DNA from 2 places in the Pseudomonas sp. JL3 genome. Region 2 is predicted to be linked to the other one. Evidence: predicted binding sites of a transcription regulator. Region 2 holds the regulator's gene; the other holds the start of a gene.
What was found. The regulator FliA, encoded in region 2, starts transcription of late flagellar genes. The targets are predictions, from matches to a motif close to CTAAAGTTTNNNNNNNNNNNGCCGNTAA.

Region 1 (7,825 bases), on a different contig from region 2:
AACGGCGAACCGGCGATCAGCACGGTGCGTTCGGTTTCGGTCAGCGGCCCGATCCGCGATTGCGGCGGTGCAACCAATACACGCTGGACCATCCCCGGCGTGCCCTTGTCTTGCAAGGTGCCGACCAGCGCCTCGCCGATCCCCAACTCCGTCAACACCGACAAGGCATCGAACGCCGGGTTCGGCCGGAAACCGTCGGCCACCGCACGCAGGGATTTCTGTTCTTTGGCGGTAAATGCACGCAAACCGTGCTGAATGCGCAGGCCCAGTTGAGCCAGCACATCGTCCGGCAAGTCGCCTGGCGATTGGGTGACGAAATACACCCCCACGCCTTTCGAGCGAATCAGTCGCACCACTTGTTCCAGACGCTCCTGCAATGCCTTGGGCGTACCGGCGAACAACAAGTGCGCTTCGTCGAAAAACAGCGCCAACAGCGGTTTCTCGGCATCGCCGCGCTCTGGCAGTTGCTCGAACAATTCGGCCAACAACCACAGCAGGAACGTTGCATAGACCTTCGGCGCTTCGTGCACCAGACGACTGGCATCGAGCAAGTGAATGCGCCCGCGACCATCTACGGCCGGCTGCAACATGTCTTCCAGTTGCAGCGCCGGTTCGCCGAACAACGCTTCAGCGCCCTGCTGTTCCAGCGTCGCCAGACGGCGCAACAGCGCCTGGCTGGAACCGGTGGTCATCAGCGCCGCGTCATCCCCCAGCAATTGGGGGCTGTCGCGCAGGTGATTGAGCAGCGCCTTCAGATCCTTCAAATCCAGCAGCAACAACCCTTCGCGGTCGGCCACCTTGAACGCGGCATATAACGCCGACTGCTGACTGTCGGTCAGTTCGAGCAGGCTACCGAGCAACAACGGACCCATTTCGCTCAAGGTGGTACGCAGTGGATGACCGGACTGACCGTTAATGTCCCACAGGGTCACCGGATACGCCTGAGGCTTATGGTTCAGCCAGGGCATCCCGGCGATCCGCTCCGCGACCTTGCCTTGAGGGTTGCCGGCGGCGCCCAGGCCGCACAGGTCGCCTTTGATGTCTGCCGCGAACACCGCCACGCCGGCATCGCTGAAGGCTTCGGCCAGGCGCTGCAAGGTGACGGTTTTACCGGTCCCGGTAGCGCCCGCCACCAGCCCGTGACGATTCGCCAGGCGCATGGCCTGAGTGACAGATTGGCCCGCGAGGTCGGCGCCGATAACGAGTTGCAACGAGTCAGGCATTTTGTCACCCATGGTTAATCTTTGATCCTTCATGGCCGATAACAAGCGAGAGACCAGACTGAAAATAGCGTCGGTAATCCCCCAAGGAGAGGCGGACATATCAGCTTACGTTCAACCCTGCCCATTTTGCGCGCCTTTATAAAAGCACGCCCTGGACATTAAGACTTTAGCGGACCCCCAAGCCATGAATAAAAATCTACGCTTCAGCCATAAAATACTGCTTGCCGCCGCCCTCATCGTTATTGCTGCCTTCGCCTCGTTCACACTGTACAACGACTATTTGCAGCGCAATGCGATACGCAACGATCTAGACAACTATCTGCAAGAAATGGGCAGCGTGACAGCCAACAACATACAGACCTGGCTGGCCGGACGCAGCCTGCTGATCGAAAACCTGTCACAAAACGTCGCCCTGAACGCTGACACCGGCAATGTCTCCAAACTACTTGAGCAGAAGGCCGTGACCTCGACCTTCATGGGCGCCTATCTGGGCAACAAGGATGGCACCTTCATCATCCGCCCTGACAGCAAGATGCCCGACGGCTATGACCCTCGCGTCCGGCCTTGGTACAAGAGCGCCCAAAGCACCGGCGGCTCGGCACTGACCGAACCGTACATCGATCTCGCGTCCGGCCAGTTGGTCATTTCCATCGTCAACAGTGTGCTCAAGGACGGTCAAAGCATCGGCGTGGTCGGGGGCGACCTGAGCTTGCAGGTGATCGCCGACAGCCTCAACGCGCTGGATTTCGACGGCATGGGTTATGCCTTTCTGATCAGCGCCGATGGCAAGATCCTGGTTCACCCGGACAAAGCCCTGGCGATGAAGTCCCTGAGCGAGGCGTATCCGAAAACCACCCCGCGCATCAGCAGCGAACTCAGTGAAATCGACGTCGACGGCAAGACCCGCATCGTCACATTCACCCCAATCAAAGGCCTGTCCTCGGTCAATTGGTACATCGGCCTGTCGGTGGATAAAGACAAAGCCTTCTCGATGCTCAGCGAATTCCGCGCCTCGGCGGTCGTCGCGACAGTGATTGCCGTCGCCATCATCATCGCCTTGCTCGGCATGCTGATCCGCATCCTGATCCAGCCGTTGCACGTCATGACCCGCGCCATGGAAGACATCGCTGATGGTGAAGGTGACCTGACCAAGCGCCTGACCATCCAGAATCAGGACGAATTCGGCATCCTAGGCACAGCGTTCAACCGTTTCGTGGAACGGATTCATACGTCGATCCGCGAAGTGTCCTCGGCCACCGGCCAAGTCAACGAAGTGGCCCTGCGCGTAGTGGCAGCCTCCAACTCGTCGATGTTCAATTCCGACCAACAGGCCTCGCGCACCAGCAGCGTGGCGGCGGCGATCAACCAGCTCGGTGCTGCGGCCCAGGAAATCGCCCGTAATGCAGCGCAAGCGTCAAGTCAGGCCAGCGACGCGCGCAGTCTGGCCGAAGACGGCCAGCAAGTGGTGGATCGCAGCATTGCCGCGATGAATCAGTTGTCGAGCATGCTCAGCGCCTCGAGTACCAACATCGAATCGCTGAACAGCAAAACCGTGAACATCGGGCAGATTCTCGAAGTGATCACCAGCATCTCCCAGCAAACCAACCTGCTGGCGCTCAACGCGGCCATTGAAGCGGCGCGGGCCGGTGAAGCCGGGCGCGGGTTCGCCGTGGTGGCCGACGAGGTGCGCAACCTGGCGCACCGCACGCAAGAGTCGGCGCAACAGGTGCAGACCATGATCGAGGAACTGCAAGTCGGCGCCCGGGAATCAGTCAGCACCATGAGCGACAGCCAGCGTCACAGCCAAGACAGCGTGGAAATCGCCAACCTGGCCGGCGAGCGCCTGAACAGCGTGACGTTGCGCATCGGCGAAATCGACGGCATGAACCAGTCGGTGGCCACAGCGACCGAGGAACAGACGGCAGTGGTTGAGTCGATTAACGTGGACATCACCGAGATCAACACGTTGAACCAGGAAGGCGTGGAAAACCTGCAATCGACGTTGCGTGCGTGCTCGGACCTTGAGCAGCAGGCTTCGCGATTGAAGCAATTGGTAGGCAGTTTCCGCATCTAGAACGTTTGACAGGCCCCAATCGCAGGCTCGCGCCCACATTTGATCTGCGTTGTTCACAAATAATGTGTTCACAACAGATCCAGTGTGGGAGCGAACCTGCTCGCGATAGCGGTCTGTAAAGCCCCGCAAAAACCCGCTGACACCCTCCGCCGCAAAACCCCAACCGAACATCTATTCTTCATATAGGTCAACCAAGGGAGAACAAACGGACCGGAGGAATGTTCATCGTGCATATCGCTGACATAACCATGTTCTACGCCCCTGCCAGCGGTGGCGTGCGCACTTATCTGGATGCCAAACACCGTCGTCTGGGCATTAAACCGGGCATTCGCCACAGTCTCCTGATTCCTGGGGCTCATTTCAGTGAACAGGACGGTGTCTACACGGTTCCGGCCCCTGCCCTTCCATTTGGCAAGGGCTATCGCTTCCCCGTCCGTCTCGCGCCTTGGCGCAACGTCCTGCAGGATTTGCAGCCCGATCTGATTGAAGTCGGCGACCCTTACCTGACCGCTTGGGCTGCTTTGGACGCCAAGCGCCAACTCGACGTGCCGGTGATCGGTTTTTATCACTCAGACCTGCCACTGCTGGTCAGCAATCGCATGGGCAACTGGGTTACACCCAATATCGAAGCTTATGTCAGCAAGCTTTATGGCAACTTCGACCGGGTTCTGGCGCCGAGTCAAATCATGGCCGATAAACTGATCGGGTTGGGCGTGAAAAACGTTTTCGTACAACCGCTGGGCGTCGACCTGCAAACGTTCAACCCCAATGCACGGGATCCAGGTTTGCGGGCCGAATTGGGCATCGATGAAAATACGCATCTGCTGATCTTCGCTGGCCGCGGATCCAAGGAAAAAAACCTGCCGGTGCTGCTCAAATGCATGAAACGTCTGGGCCGTCGCTATCACCTGTTACTGGTGGGCTCGTCAATGCCGACCCTGGTACCGCGCAATGTCACCGTCCTCAATGAGTTCTACCCGGCGGCGCAAGTTGCGCGCTTGATGGCCAGCGCCGATGCACTGGTGCATGCCGGTGATCAGGAAACCTTTGGTCTGGTGGTCCTCGAAGCCATGGCCAGCGGCATTCCGGTGGTGGCCGTGGCCGCCGGGGCTTTTCAGGAAATTGTCACCGATCAATGCGGCCTGCTTTGCACGCCGAACAATCCAGCGGCGATGGCCAACGCTGTGCGCGAACTGTTCAGTCAGGGCAGTGCCGCATTAGGCAAACAAGCCCGTAGCCATGTCGAGCAGCATTACGCCTGGGATATCGTGGTTGACAGCCTGTTGGGGCACTATCACTCCGTACTCGGCACTCAATGGCCCCTGATCGCCAATGGTTGAGCCCATGAACGCGCCCAGCCTGTTACTGGTATTGCACGACATTGCGCCACAAACCTGGCCCGATTACCAAGCCTTTGTCGAAGCCGTCGACGCGTTGGGTGGGGTGCCGATCACCTGGCTGGTGGTGCCGAATTTTCACAAACATAACGACCTGGCCGCATATCCGGCGTTTCGACGTTTGCTGACCCGCCGCGTCGCTCGTGGCGACGAATTGGCACTGCACGGTTACTTTCATTGCGATGAAGGACCGATCCCCATCACTCCCCGAGACTGGTTCATGCGCCGGATCTACACCCATGAAGCCGAATTCTACGATCTGCCTCTGGAAGCCGCCCTCACCCGCCTGCGTACCGGAATCGAGGTATTCCAACGTTACAACTGGCCACTGGAAGGTTTCGTCGCCCCGGCCTGGCTGATGAGCGAAGGCACCCGCCAGGCGTTGCGCCAGTTACCTCTGAGCTACACCACCGATTCGCAGCATCTGTATCGTTTGCCGGACTTCACCGCGATCGATGCCCCCGGCCTGGTCTGGAGCGCACGCAGCGCCTGGCGCCGCGGCCTGTCGAAAATCGTCAGCGATCAGCGCGAACAACGCTGGCAGCAAGCGCCGGTGATTCGTCTCGGCCTGCATCCGGTTGATATGCGCCATGAGTTTTCGCGTCAGTATTGGCTGCAAACTCTCAAGCGTCTGCTCGACGAGGGCCGTGTGCCGATGACCAAGGCCCATTGGCTGGCAATGCAATGCGACGCCATCGGTCGCGCCGCATGAGCCGCGGGATCCTGCTGGTCGTCGCCCTGCTCGCTGCGGTGCTGATCCCTTCGTTGCTGGGCGGCGGCGAGACCTGGTCGCGGTTGCAAAGCTTTCCATTGAAATGGCTGCTGATCATGTTCGGCATGATTCTGCTGTGCTGGATGCTCAACACCCAGCGCTTGCGCCTGCTGCTGGGGGATCAGCGCGACAAGGTCAGTCGCTTCAAAAGCCTTGGGGTGGTGATGTCCGCCGAATTCGCCTACTGCGCCACCCCCGGCGGCAGTGGCGGACCGCTGACTATCATGGCGCTGCTGGCACGCCACGGCGTACGACCGGCCAGGGGCAGTGCCGTGTTCGCCATGGATCAGTTGAGCGATCTGCTGTTTTTTCTCTGCGCGCTGAGCGGGATTCTGATTTATGCACTGTTCCAGCACCTCAGCCAGCGCATGGAATGGCTGCTGACCGTCAGTGCCCTCTCGATGTTCGGCGGGCTATTCAGTTGCGTATTAGCAGCTCGCTACCACCGCTCGCTGATTCGTCTGAGTGGTCAGTTGCTCGCTCGTCTCAATGTCAAAGGCACCACCCGAATGCGCTGGGCGCGAAAACTCCTGCACTTCCTGGCGGCGTTCACTGACACACTGAAGTTGCCCTTTCAGACATTGATTGCGGTGTTTGCACTGACCTGTCTGCATTGGCTCTTGCGCTACAGCGTGTTGTATTTGGCATTGCGTGGGCTGGGCGTAGACTTGCAGTGGGCTTGGTGTTTTCTGATCCAGATGCTGTCGCTGAGTGCGGGGCAGTTCAGCCTGTTGCCGGGCGGTGCCGGGGCGGCGGAATTGACATCGGCGGCGCTGCTGGCGCCCATGGTCGGAAAATCCACCGCGGCGGCGGCGATTCTGATCTGGCGGACGGTGACTTATTACTTCTATCTGGTGGTCGGTGGCCCGGTGTTTTTGCTGATGCTTGGGCGGCCATTGCTGCGCAAGTTGATGAAGTTCAAGCAAGCTTGAAAGATCTTTTCAGGCGCCCTCGGCTGTATCGTCGGAATCGTCCTGCATCTGCTCCCACAACTCGGCGGCACCAGGAAACTCCGTGCCATCTTCAGGGCTCAGGTCATCCGGATCGTATCGACTCAGACAACCCTCACCCAATGTGGCGGGCGCCTTGGAAACGGCTTTGTCCAGTGGATCAGCCATGATCATGTCCCTCTTTACCCGGATCGTTCCCATGCTCTGCGTGGGAATGCAGCCCTCGACGCTACGCGTCTGCTGCGGGAGGTGACGCAGAGCGTCACAGGATGCGTTCCCACGCGGAGCATGGGAACGATCAACAGCGGCTATCAGAACACGACGGTTTTGTTGCCGTGCACCAGCACGCGGTCTTCCAGGTGATAACGCAGACCACGGGCCAGCACCATTTTCTCGACATCACGACCGAAGCGCACCATGTCTTCGATGCTGTCGCTGTGACTCACACGCACCACGTCTTGCTCGATGATCGGACCGGCGTCCAGCTCTTCAGTGACGTAATGGCAAGTGGCGCCGATCAATTTCACACCGCGCATAGACGCCTGATGATATGGCTTGGCGCCGACGAAAGACGGCAAGAAGCTATGGTGAATATTGATGACTTTATGGGCGTATTCGCGGCACAACTCGGGCGGCAGAATCTGCATGTAACGGGCCAGTACCACCACTTCGGCTTCGTGCTGTTTGACCAGACGCGAAACTTCGGCGAAGGCCGGCTCCTTGTTCTGTGGGTTGACCGGGACATGGTAGTAAGGAATACCGTGCCACTCGACCATGCTGCGCAAATCATCGTGGTTGGAAATCACGCAGGCGATTTCACAGTCCAGCTCGTCGCTGTGCCAGCGGTGCAGCAAATCGGCCAGGCAGTGGGACTCACGGCTGGCCATCAACACCACACGTTTCTTTTGCTCCGTGTCGGTGATGCGCCAGTCCATCGAGAACTCTTCGGCAATCGGTGCAAACGCTTCACGAAAGGCTTCGATACCGAAAGGCAACGAATCGGCACGAATTTCGTGACGCATGAAGAACCAGCCACTGAGATTATCCGAGTGATGGCTCGCTTCAGTGATCCAGCCGTTATGTGACGCCAGAAAGTTACTGACTTTAGCAACGATGCCGACGCGGTCCGGGCAAGCAATCACCAGCCGAAAAGTGCGCATGAGGGGGAAACTCCAGAACTTCGCAAAGGCCGCCATTCTAGCGATTGCGCAGCAAAACTGCAGTATTGATGACGTGTGGCCTTGGCCGTAGGTCCGGTACAGGTTCTGCAAGCACCACGCCGCCCCACGCGATGGTGTTCTTGTGGGCAATCTTCAAGAGGTCAACTGTGAATATTTGTGACGCTATTTAACTGCCACTCGAATGTGTGTCCTATTCCGCAACTAATTTAAATAAAACTCCGGTTAAAT
Region 2 (7,825 bases):
GGCGCGTAGCCGCCCATGCTTTCAAAGACTTTGGCGGCTTCGATGTCGCGGCTTTCCTGGGTGTAGAAATCCACTTCCAGAATGCTGCGAATCGCTTCCGGCTCGGCGCCGTCCACCAGCAGTTGCAGCCCCTTACGTGAGTAGCTGTCGGGTTCGGCATCAGCCACCCCTTCCAGTCCGAGCAAACCTTCCTTGCGGGCGGTCAGGCTCCAGTTCACGACGCGATCGATGCCGCCGGCCAGGTCCACGCGCGGAGGAAAAAGAATCCAGGCGAGAATCTGCATGGCGCGCTTGAAGGCGCTCATCGGCGATTGCAGCAGCGCCGCACCGACGGTCCCACCGAGCACGATCAACGCTGCCGGGCCGTTGGCCAACGCGCCGAGGTGACCACCTTCAAGGTAGTTGCCGCCAATGATGGCGACGAACGCCATGATGATCCCGATAAGGCTGAGTACATCCATCAGAGACACGCCTCGACCAGGTGTCGGCCGATATCGTCCAGGCTGTACACCGCGTCTGCGAGCTCGGCTTTGACGATCGCCATTGGCATGCCGTAGATCACGCAGCTGGCTTCATCCTGAGCCCAGATCGCACTGCCGCCCTGCTTGAGCAGACGCGCGCCTTCGCGACCGTCGGCGCCCATGCCGGTCAGGACCACCGCCAGAACTTTGTCGCCGTAGGACTTGGCCGCGGAACCGAAGGTGATATCCACGCACGGTTTGTAGTTCAGACGTTCGTCGCCCGGCAGGATTTTCACCGCGCCACGGCCGTCGATCATCATTTGCTTGCCACCCGGAGCCAGCAGCGCCAGGCCTGGACGCAGGATGTCGCCATCCTCGGCTTCCTTGACGCTGATGCGGCACAGCTTGTCCAGACGCTCGGCGAAAGCTTTGGTGAAGGCGGCTGGCATGTGCTGGATCAGCACGATCGGTGCCGGGAAGTTGGCCGGCAACTGCGTCAGAACCCGTTGCAGGGCAACCGGGCCACCAGTGGAGGTACCGATGGCGACCAGTTTGTAGGCTTTGCGTTTCGGCGCCGGAGACGACGGCGTCGCTGCATGGGTGCGAGCCGGAATCGGTGCCGGTGCCGGACGCGCAGGCGCGCTGCTGCCGTAGCTGCTGACGCTCGAAGGCGCAGGTGTCGGGGCTGGCGCAGCCACCGGGGTCGGGGTGCTGTAAGTACTGGCGCGACGATTACTGCGCGAGATGCTGAGAATCTTCTCGCACAGCAGTTGCTTGACCTTCTCCGGGTTACGGGAGATGTCTTCGAAATTCTTCGGCAGGAAGTCCACCGCGCCGGCGTCCAGCGCATCGAGGGTGACCCGCGCGCCTTCGTGAGTCAGCGAGGAGAACATCAACACCGGGGTCGGGCAGCGCTGCATGATGTGCCGCACCGCCGTGATGCCATCCATCATCGGCATCTCGTAGTCCATGGTGATCACGTCTGGCTTGAGGGCCAGCGCCTGATCGATCGCCTCTTTGCCGTTGGTCGCCGTACCGACGACCTGGATATTCGAATCCGCTGAAAGAATTTCCGAGACGCGGCGGCGGAAAAACCCCGAATCGTCCACCACCAGGACTTTGACTGCCATAAACACTCCGTTAGACGGGGCGAGGCTCAGTCGCCCCGCTCCCCCAGAATCAAATACGCCGTGCGGCGTAACGCTTGAGCATGCTCGGGACATCGAGAATCAGCGCAATGCGGCCGTCACCGGTGATGGTGGCGCCGGACATGCCCGGGGTTCCCTGGAGCATTTTGCCCAATGGCTTGATGACCACTTCTTCCTGGCCCACCAGCTGGTCGACGACGAAGCCGATCCGCTGAGTGCCCACCGAAAGGATCACCACATGGCCTTCGCGCTGCTCTTCGTGAGCGGCGGAGCTGACCAGCCAGCGCTTGAGGTAGAACAGAGGCAGTGCCTTGTCCCGCACGATCACCACTTCCTGGCCGTCCACCACGTTGGTGCGCGACAGGTCGAGGTGGAAGATTTCATTGACGTTCACCAGCGGGAACGCGAACGCCTGGTTGCCGAGCATGACCATCAGCGTCGGCATGATCGCCAAGGTCAACGGGACCTTGATGACGATCTTCGAGCCCTTGCCCTTGGTCGAGTAGATATTGATGGTGCCGTTGAGCTGGGCGATTTTGGTTTTCACCACGTCCATGCCCACGCCGCGCCCGGAGACGTCGGAAATCTCGGTCTTGGTCGAGAAACCCGGCGCGAAGATCAGGTTGAAGCAATCGGACTCGCTGAGACGGTCCGCCGCATCCTTGTCCATCAGACCTTTTTTCACGGCGATACCGCGCAAAACATCAGCGTCCATACCCTTGCCGTCATCGGAGATGGACAGCAGGATGTGGTCGCCTTCCTGTTCGGCGGACAGGATCACCTTGCCGCTGCGAGGCTTGCCCATCGCTTCGCGATCAGCCGGCTCTTCGATACCGTGGTCGACCGAGTTGCGCACCAAGTGGACCAGCGGGTCTGCCAGGGCCTCGACGAGGTTCTTGTCGAGGTCGGTTTCTTCGCCGACCAGCTCCAGGTTGATCTCTTTCTTGAGCTGGCGAGCCAGGTCGCGAACCAGACGCGGGAAGCGTCCGAAGACTTTCTTGATCGGCTGCATCCGGGTCTTCATGACCGCGGTTTGCAGGTCGGCCGTGACCACGTCGAGGTTCGACACGGCCTTGGACATGGCTTCGTCGCCGCTGTTGAGGCCCAGACGGACCAGGCGGTTACGCACCAGTACCAACTCGCCGACCATGTTCATGATTTCGTCGAGACGCGCGGTATCGACCCGCACGGTGGTCTCGGCTTCGCTGGCCGGTTTTTCTGGTGGTGGCGCAGACGGGGCACGGGCAGGAGCCGGTGCAGCAGCGGCGGCCGGTTTCGGCGATTCGACTTTTGGCTCGGGCGCTTTGGCCACAGGTTTCGCAGCCGGTGCTGGCGCCTTGGCGACAGGAGCAGAAACCACTGCGCCAGTGCCAACCTCGGTGAACTTGCCTTTGCCATGCAATTCGTCGAGCAGCGATTCGAACTCATGATCGGAGATCAGATCGTCGCCGGCCGCTTTAGCGGTTGGCGCAGCCGGGGCCGGAGCCGAAGCAATCGCCGACTCCAATGCATCGACGGCAAAGTTGCCTTTGCCGTGCAACTGATCGAGCAGTGCCTCGAACTCGTCGTCGGTGATGTCGGAGCTGTCGCCTGCCGCTTTCGGGGCAGCCGGTGCGGCGGATGCCGCAACCACTGCATCGGCGGCGAACTGGCCTTTGCCGTGCAATTGATCGAGCAACGACTCGAACTCGGCATCGGTGATTTCGTCGCTGGTTGCCACATCGGCGGCAGGCGGCGAAACAACCACGGGAGCCTCGGCCTGAGCCTTGACGGCATTCAGCGAGTCCAGCAGTTGTTCAAATTCGTTATCGGTGATGTCGCCTGATTCGCTTTCGGCGGCAGGTGCTTGCACCGCTTCAGCAACAGGCGCCGCTTCATCGGCGGTTTGCGGCTCGGCCAGACGGGCCAGGGCAGCCAGTAATTCAGGCGTGGCAGCCGTGATCGGGCTGCGCTCGCGGACTTCGCTGAACATGCTGTTCACCGCGTCCAGTGCTTCGAGAACCACGTCCATCAGTTCCGAGTCGACGCGTCGTTCACCCTTGCGCAGGATGTCAAACACGTTCTCGGCGATGTGACAGCACTCCACCAGCTCGTTGAGCTGGAGGAAGCCGGCGCCCCCTTTTACAGTGTGAAAACCGCGAAAAATTGCATTGAGCAAGTCCGCATCATCCGGTCGGCTTTCAAGCTCGACCAGCTGTTCGGACAGTTGCTCTAGAATCTCGCCGGCCTCAACCAGGAAATCCTGAAGGATCTCTTCATCGGCGCCGAAGCTCATTAAGGGGGTGCTCCTACAGGTCTAAAAACCCAGAAAACTAAAATCCAAGACTGGATAGCAAATCGTCCACATCGTCCTGACCGGACACAACATCTTCTCTTTTATCGGCATGAATCTGCGGACCTTCACCCTGCGAGAGATGTTTTTGTGGATCTTTTTCAGCCAGCATCGCTTCACGGTCATGTTCGATACCCGCAAAGCGGTCGACCTGACTGGCCATGAGCACGAGCTTGAGCAGGTTGCTTTCAACGTCGGTGACCAATTGGGTCACGCGCTTGATCACCTGACCGGTGAGGTCCTGGTAATCCTGGGCCAGCAGAATGTCGTTGAGGTTGCTCGACACGATGCGGTTGTCTTCGCTGCTGCGTGTCAGGAAACCGTCGACCCGCCGAGCCAGTTCGCGGAACTCTTCAGCCCCGACTTCGCGACGCATGAACCGTCCCCAATCCGTGCTCAGCGCCTGAGCTTCGTCGCTCAGGCTGTTGATCAGTGGCGTGGCATTTTCCACCAGGTCCATGGTGCGGTTGGCCGCGGCCTCGGTCAGCTTGACCACATAACCCAGGCGCTCGGTGGCATCCGTGATCTGAGACACTTCCTCGGCTTGCGGCATGTGCGGGTCAATCTGGAAATTGACGATCGCGCTATGCAGCTCGCGGGTGAGCTTGCCCACTTCCTGGTACAGGCCGCGGTCACGGGTCTGGTTGAGCTCATGGATCAGTTGCACAGCGTCGCCGAACCTGCCTTTTTCAAGGCTTTCGACCAGTTCGACCGCGTGTTTTTTCAGGGTCGACTCAAAATCGCCCTGTGAAGATTCGTTATGCTCCATAGCTCCCCCGTGGCGCAGTACATCAACCGATGCGTTCGAAAATCTTCTCGATTTTTTCTTTCAACGCCTGGGCTGTGAAGGGTTTGACCACATAGCCGTTAACACCGGCCTGGGCCGCTTCGATGATTTGCTCGCGCTTGGCTTCAGCGGTCACCATCAGCACCGGCAGGTGCTTGAGCTTTTCATCGGCGCGCACGTGACGCAGCAGGTCGATACCGGTCATGCCAGGCATGTTCCAGTCCGTTACCAGAAAGTCGATGCTCCCGCTGTTGAGCACCGGAATGGCAGTGGTGCCATCGTCAGCCTCGACCGTGTTGGTGAACCCAAGGTCACGCAACAGGTTTTTTATGATCCGCCGCATCGTTGAGAAGTCATCAACGATGAGGATTTTCATGTTCTTGTCCAATTCGACCTCCAAGCAGTCTTAAACGCGCCCAGCACCTGGACGCGCCATTTCAATCAATCCGGCAAAGCACTCAATGACTGTCTGGAGCACAACAGATCGAGACCGGCGCAGTTCAACACCACACCCGCTCCATTCGCAGTGTCCCCACACTGCCTTCAGCGCGCTCGCCACTCCCCCAAACGCCCCCGCAAACGGGCCGCGCACTGGCTGTGTAACTGGCTGACCCGCGATTCGCTGACCCCCAGGACCTCACCGATTTCCTTGAGATTCAACTCTTCGTCGTAGTACAGCGCCAACACCAGTCGCTCACGCTCCGGCAAATTGGCAATCGCGTCCGCCAGCGCCGCCTGGAAGCGTTCATCTTCCAGATCGCGTGACGGCTCGAGATGAGCACTGGCGCCATCCTCGTGCAGCCCTTCGTGTTCGCCGTCCTGCAACAGATCGTCGAAACTGAATAACCGGCTGCCCAGGGTGTCGTTCAAAATTCCGTAATAATCGTCGAGACTCAATTGGAGTTCGGCCGCAACTTCGTGATCTTTAGCGTCACGACCGGTTTTAGCTTCAATCGAGCGAATTGCGTCGCTGACCATGCGGGTATTGCGGTGAACCGAACGTGGTGCCCAGTCCCCCTTGCGCACTTCATCGAGCATCGCGCCGCGGATTCGAATGCCCGCGTACGTCTCGAAACTCGCGCCTTTGCTGGCGTCGTATTTGGTTGATACTTCCAGCAGGCCGATCATCCCGGCCTGGATCAAGTCTTCGACCTGGACACTGGCAGGCAAACGCGCCAGCAAGTGGTAGGCAATGCGTTTGACCAGTGGCGCGTAACGCTCGATCAGCTCGTACTGCGCGTCACGTGCCGACTTCTTGTAGAGGTTGTAGCCACTGGCTGTCATAGGACGGGTCCTGCGGTCTGTTGCACGAGGCGCTCGACGAAAAATTCCAGATGACCACGCGGGTTGGCCGGCAGCGGCCAGGTATCGACCTTCTGCGCAATGGCCTTGAACGCCAGGGCGCACTTGGAACGCGGGAAGGCTTCGTAGACGGCACGCTGCTTCTGCACGGCCTTGCGCACGCTTTCGTCGTAAGGCACCGCACCGACGTATTGCAAGGCGACGTCGAGGAAACGATCCGTGACCTTGGTCAACTTGGCGAACAGGTTGCGGCCTTCCTGCGGGCTCTGCGCCATGTTGGCCAGGACGCGGAAACGATTCATGCCGTAGTCGCGGTTAAGCAGTTTGATCAGCGCGTAGGCGTCAGTGATGGAGGTCGGCTCGTCGCACACCACCAGCAAGACTTCTTGCGCTGCGCGGACGAAACTGACTACCGAGTCACCAATGCCCGCAGCGGTGTCGATCACCAATACGTCAAGGTTGTCGCCGATGTCGCTGAAGGCCTGGATCAGGCCGGCATGCTGGGCCGGGCTCAGATGAACCATGCTCTGGGTGCCGGACGCAGCCGGGACGATGCGGATCCCGCCAGGCCCCTGCAACAGCACGTCGCGCAGCTCACAGCGGCCTTCGATCACGTCGGCCAGGGTACGTTTGGGTGTCAGCCCCAGCAGGACGTCGACGTTCGCCAGCCCCAGATCGGCATCCAGCAGCATGACGCGCCGGCCGAGCTCAGCTAGAGCCAGGGACAAGTTCACTGACACGTTAGTCTTCCCGACGCCACCTTTGCCGCCGGTCACCGCGATCACCTGTACGGGATGCATGCTGCCCATGTTATTTCTTTACCTTGTCTTACTTAGACGGAGGCCACATTACTGGCTGCGCGTTCACCAACTGAACAATGCATGGCAGACCATCGATGTAGGTACAAAAACTGTTCATTAATACCTCAGCCAACCCGCTTGGTCGGACTGTGGTAAATATCAGCGAACATATCAGCCATGGCTTCTTCGCTGGGTTCTTCCTGCATTTGCACGCTAACGGCGCGGCTGACCAACTGATGACGACGCGGCAGATGCAAATCATCCGGAATCCGCGGGCCATCGGTCAGGTAAGCCACCGGCAATTCATGACTAATGGCCAGGCTCAACACCTCACCCAAGCTTGCCGTTTCATCCAGTTTAGTCAGGATGCAGCCAGCGAGGCCGCAGCGCTTGTAACTGTGATAAGCAGCGGTTAGAACCTGTTTTTGACTGGTGGTTGCCAAGACCAGATAATTTTTTGATTTGATGCCCCGTCCGGCCAGGCTTTCGAGCTGCATGCGCAGTGCCGGATCGCTGGCCTGAAGGCCGGCGGTATCGATCAACACCACGCGTTTGCGCAGCAAAGGCTCCAACGCCTGCACCAGCGATTGGCCCGGGTCGACGTGGGTGACCGACACGTTGAGGATGCGTCCCAGGGTCTTGAGCTGTTCCTGAGCACCGATGCGGTAGCTGTCCATGCTCACCAGCGCGATGTTTTGCGCGCCGTACTTGAGCACGTAACGGGCGGCGAGTTTGGCCAGCGTGGTGGTCTTGCCCATGCCGGCCGGGCCGACCATCGCAATCACACCGCCCTCTTCCAATGGCTCGACTTCCGGGGTGGCGATCATCCGCGCCAGGTGCGCGAGCAACATGCGCCAGGCCTGACGGGGTTCTTCAATGTCGGTAATCAGTGCCAGCAGATCGCGCGACAACGGACCGGACAGACCGATGCGCTGCAGACGACGCCAGAGGTTGGCCTGGGCCGGGCGGCTGCCTTGCAACTGATTCCAGGCCAG

Region 1: MMG91_RS14835 (methyl-accepting chemotaxis protein) is a predicted target of FliA. The motif match lies at 1,238-1,265, and genes of this name have one in related genera.

What each region holds. Positions count from the first base shown of each region.
Region 1 covers NZ_JAKWJK010000007.1:136,260-144,084, forward strand. Annotated here, with positions in the region: gene MMG91_RS14830 (helicase HerA-like domain-containing protein) at 1-1,223, opposite strand, end outside; gene MMG91_RS14835 (methyl-accepting chemotaxis protein) at 1,408-3,297, shown strand; gene MMG91_RS14840 (glycosyltransferase family 1 protein) at 3,516-4,637, shown strand; gene MMG91_RS14845 (polysaccharide deacetylase family protein) at 4,630-5,406, shown strand; gene MMG91_RS14850 (lysylphosphatidylglycerol synthase transmembrane domain-containing protein) at 5,403-6,398, shown strand; gene MMG91_RS14855 (hypothetical protein) at 6,408-6,584, opposite strand; gene purU (formyltetrahydrofolate deformylase) at 6,728-7,576, opposite strand.
Region 2 covers NZ_JAKWJK010000010.1:140,023-147,847, reverse strand. Annotated here, with positions in the region: gene MMG91_RS18125 (flagellar motor protein) at 1-461, opposite strand, end outside; gene MMG91_RS18120 (chemotaxis response regulator protein-glutamate methylesterase) at 461-1,591, opposite strand; gene MMG91_RS18115 (chemotaxis protein CheA) at 1,641-3,884, opposite strand; gene MMG91_RS18110 (protein phosphatase CheZ) at 3,922-4,710, opposite strand; gene MMG91_RS18105 (chemotaxis response regulator CheY) at 4,733-5,104, opposite strand; gene fliA (RNA polymerase sigma factor FliA) at 5,272-6,012, opposite strand; gene fleN (flagellar synthesis regulator FleN) at 6,009-6,839, opposite strand; gene flhF (flagellar biosynthesis protein FlhF) at 6,956-7,825, opposite strand, start outside.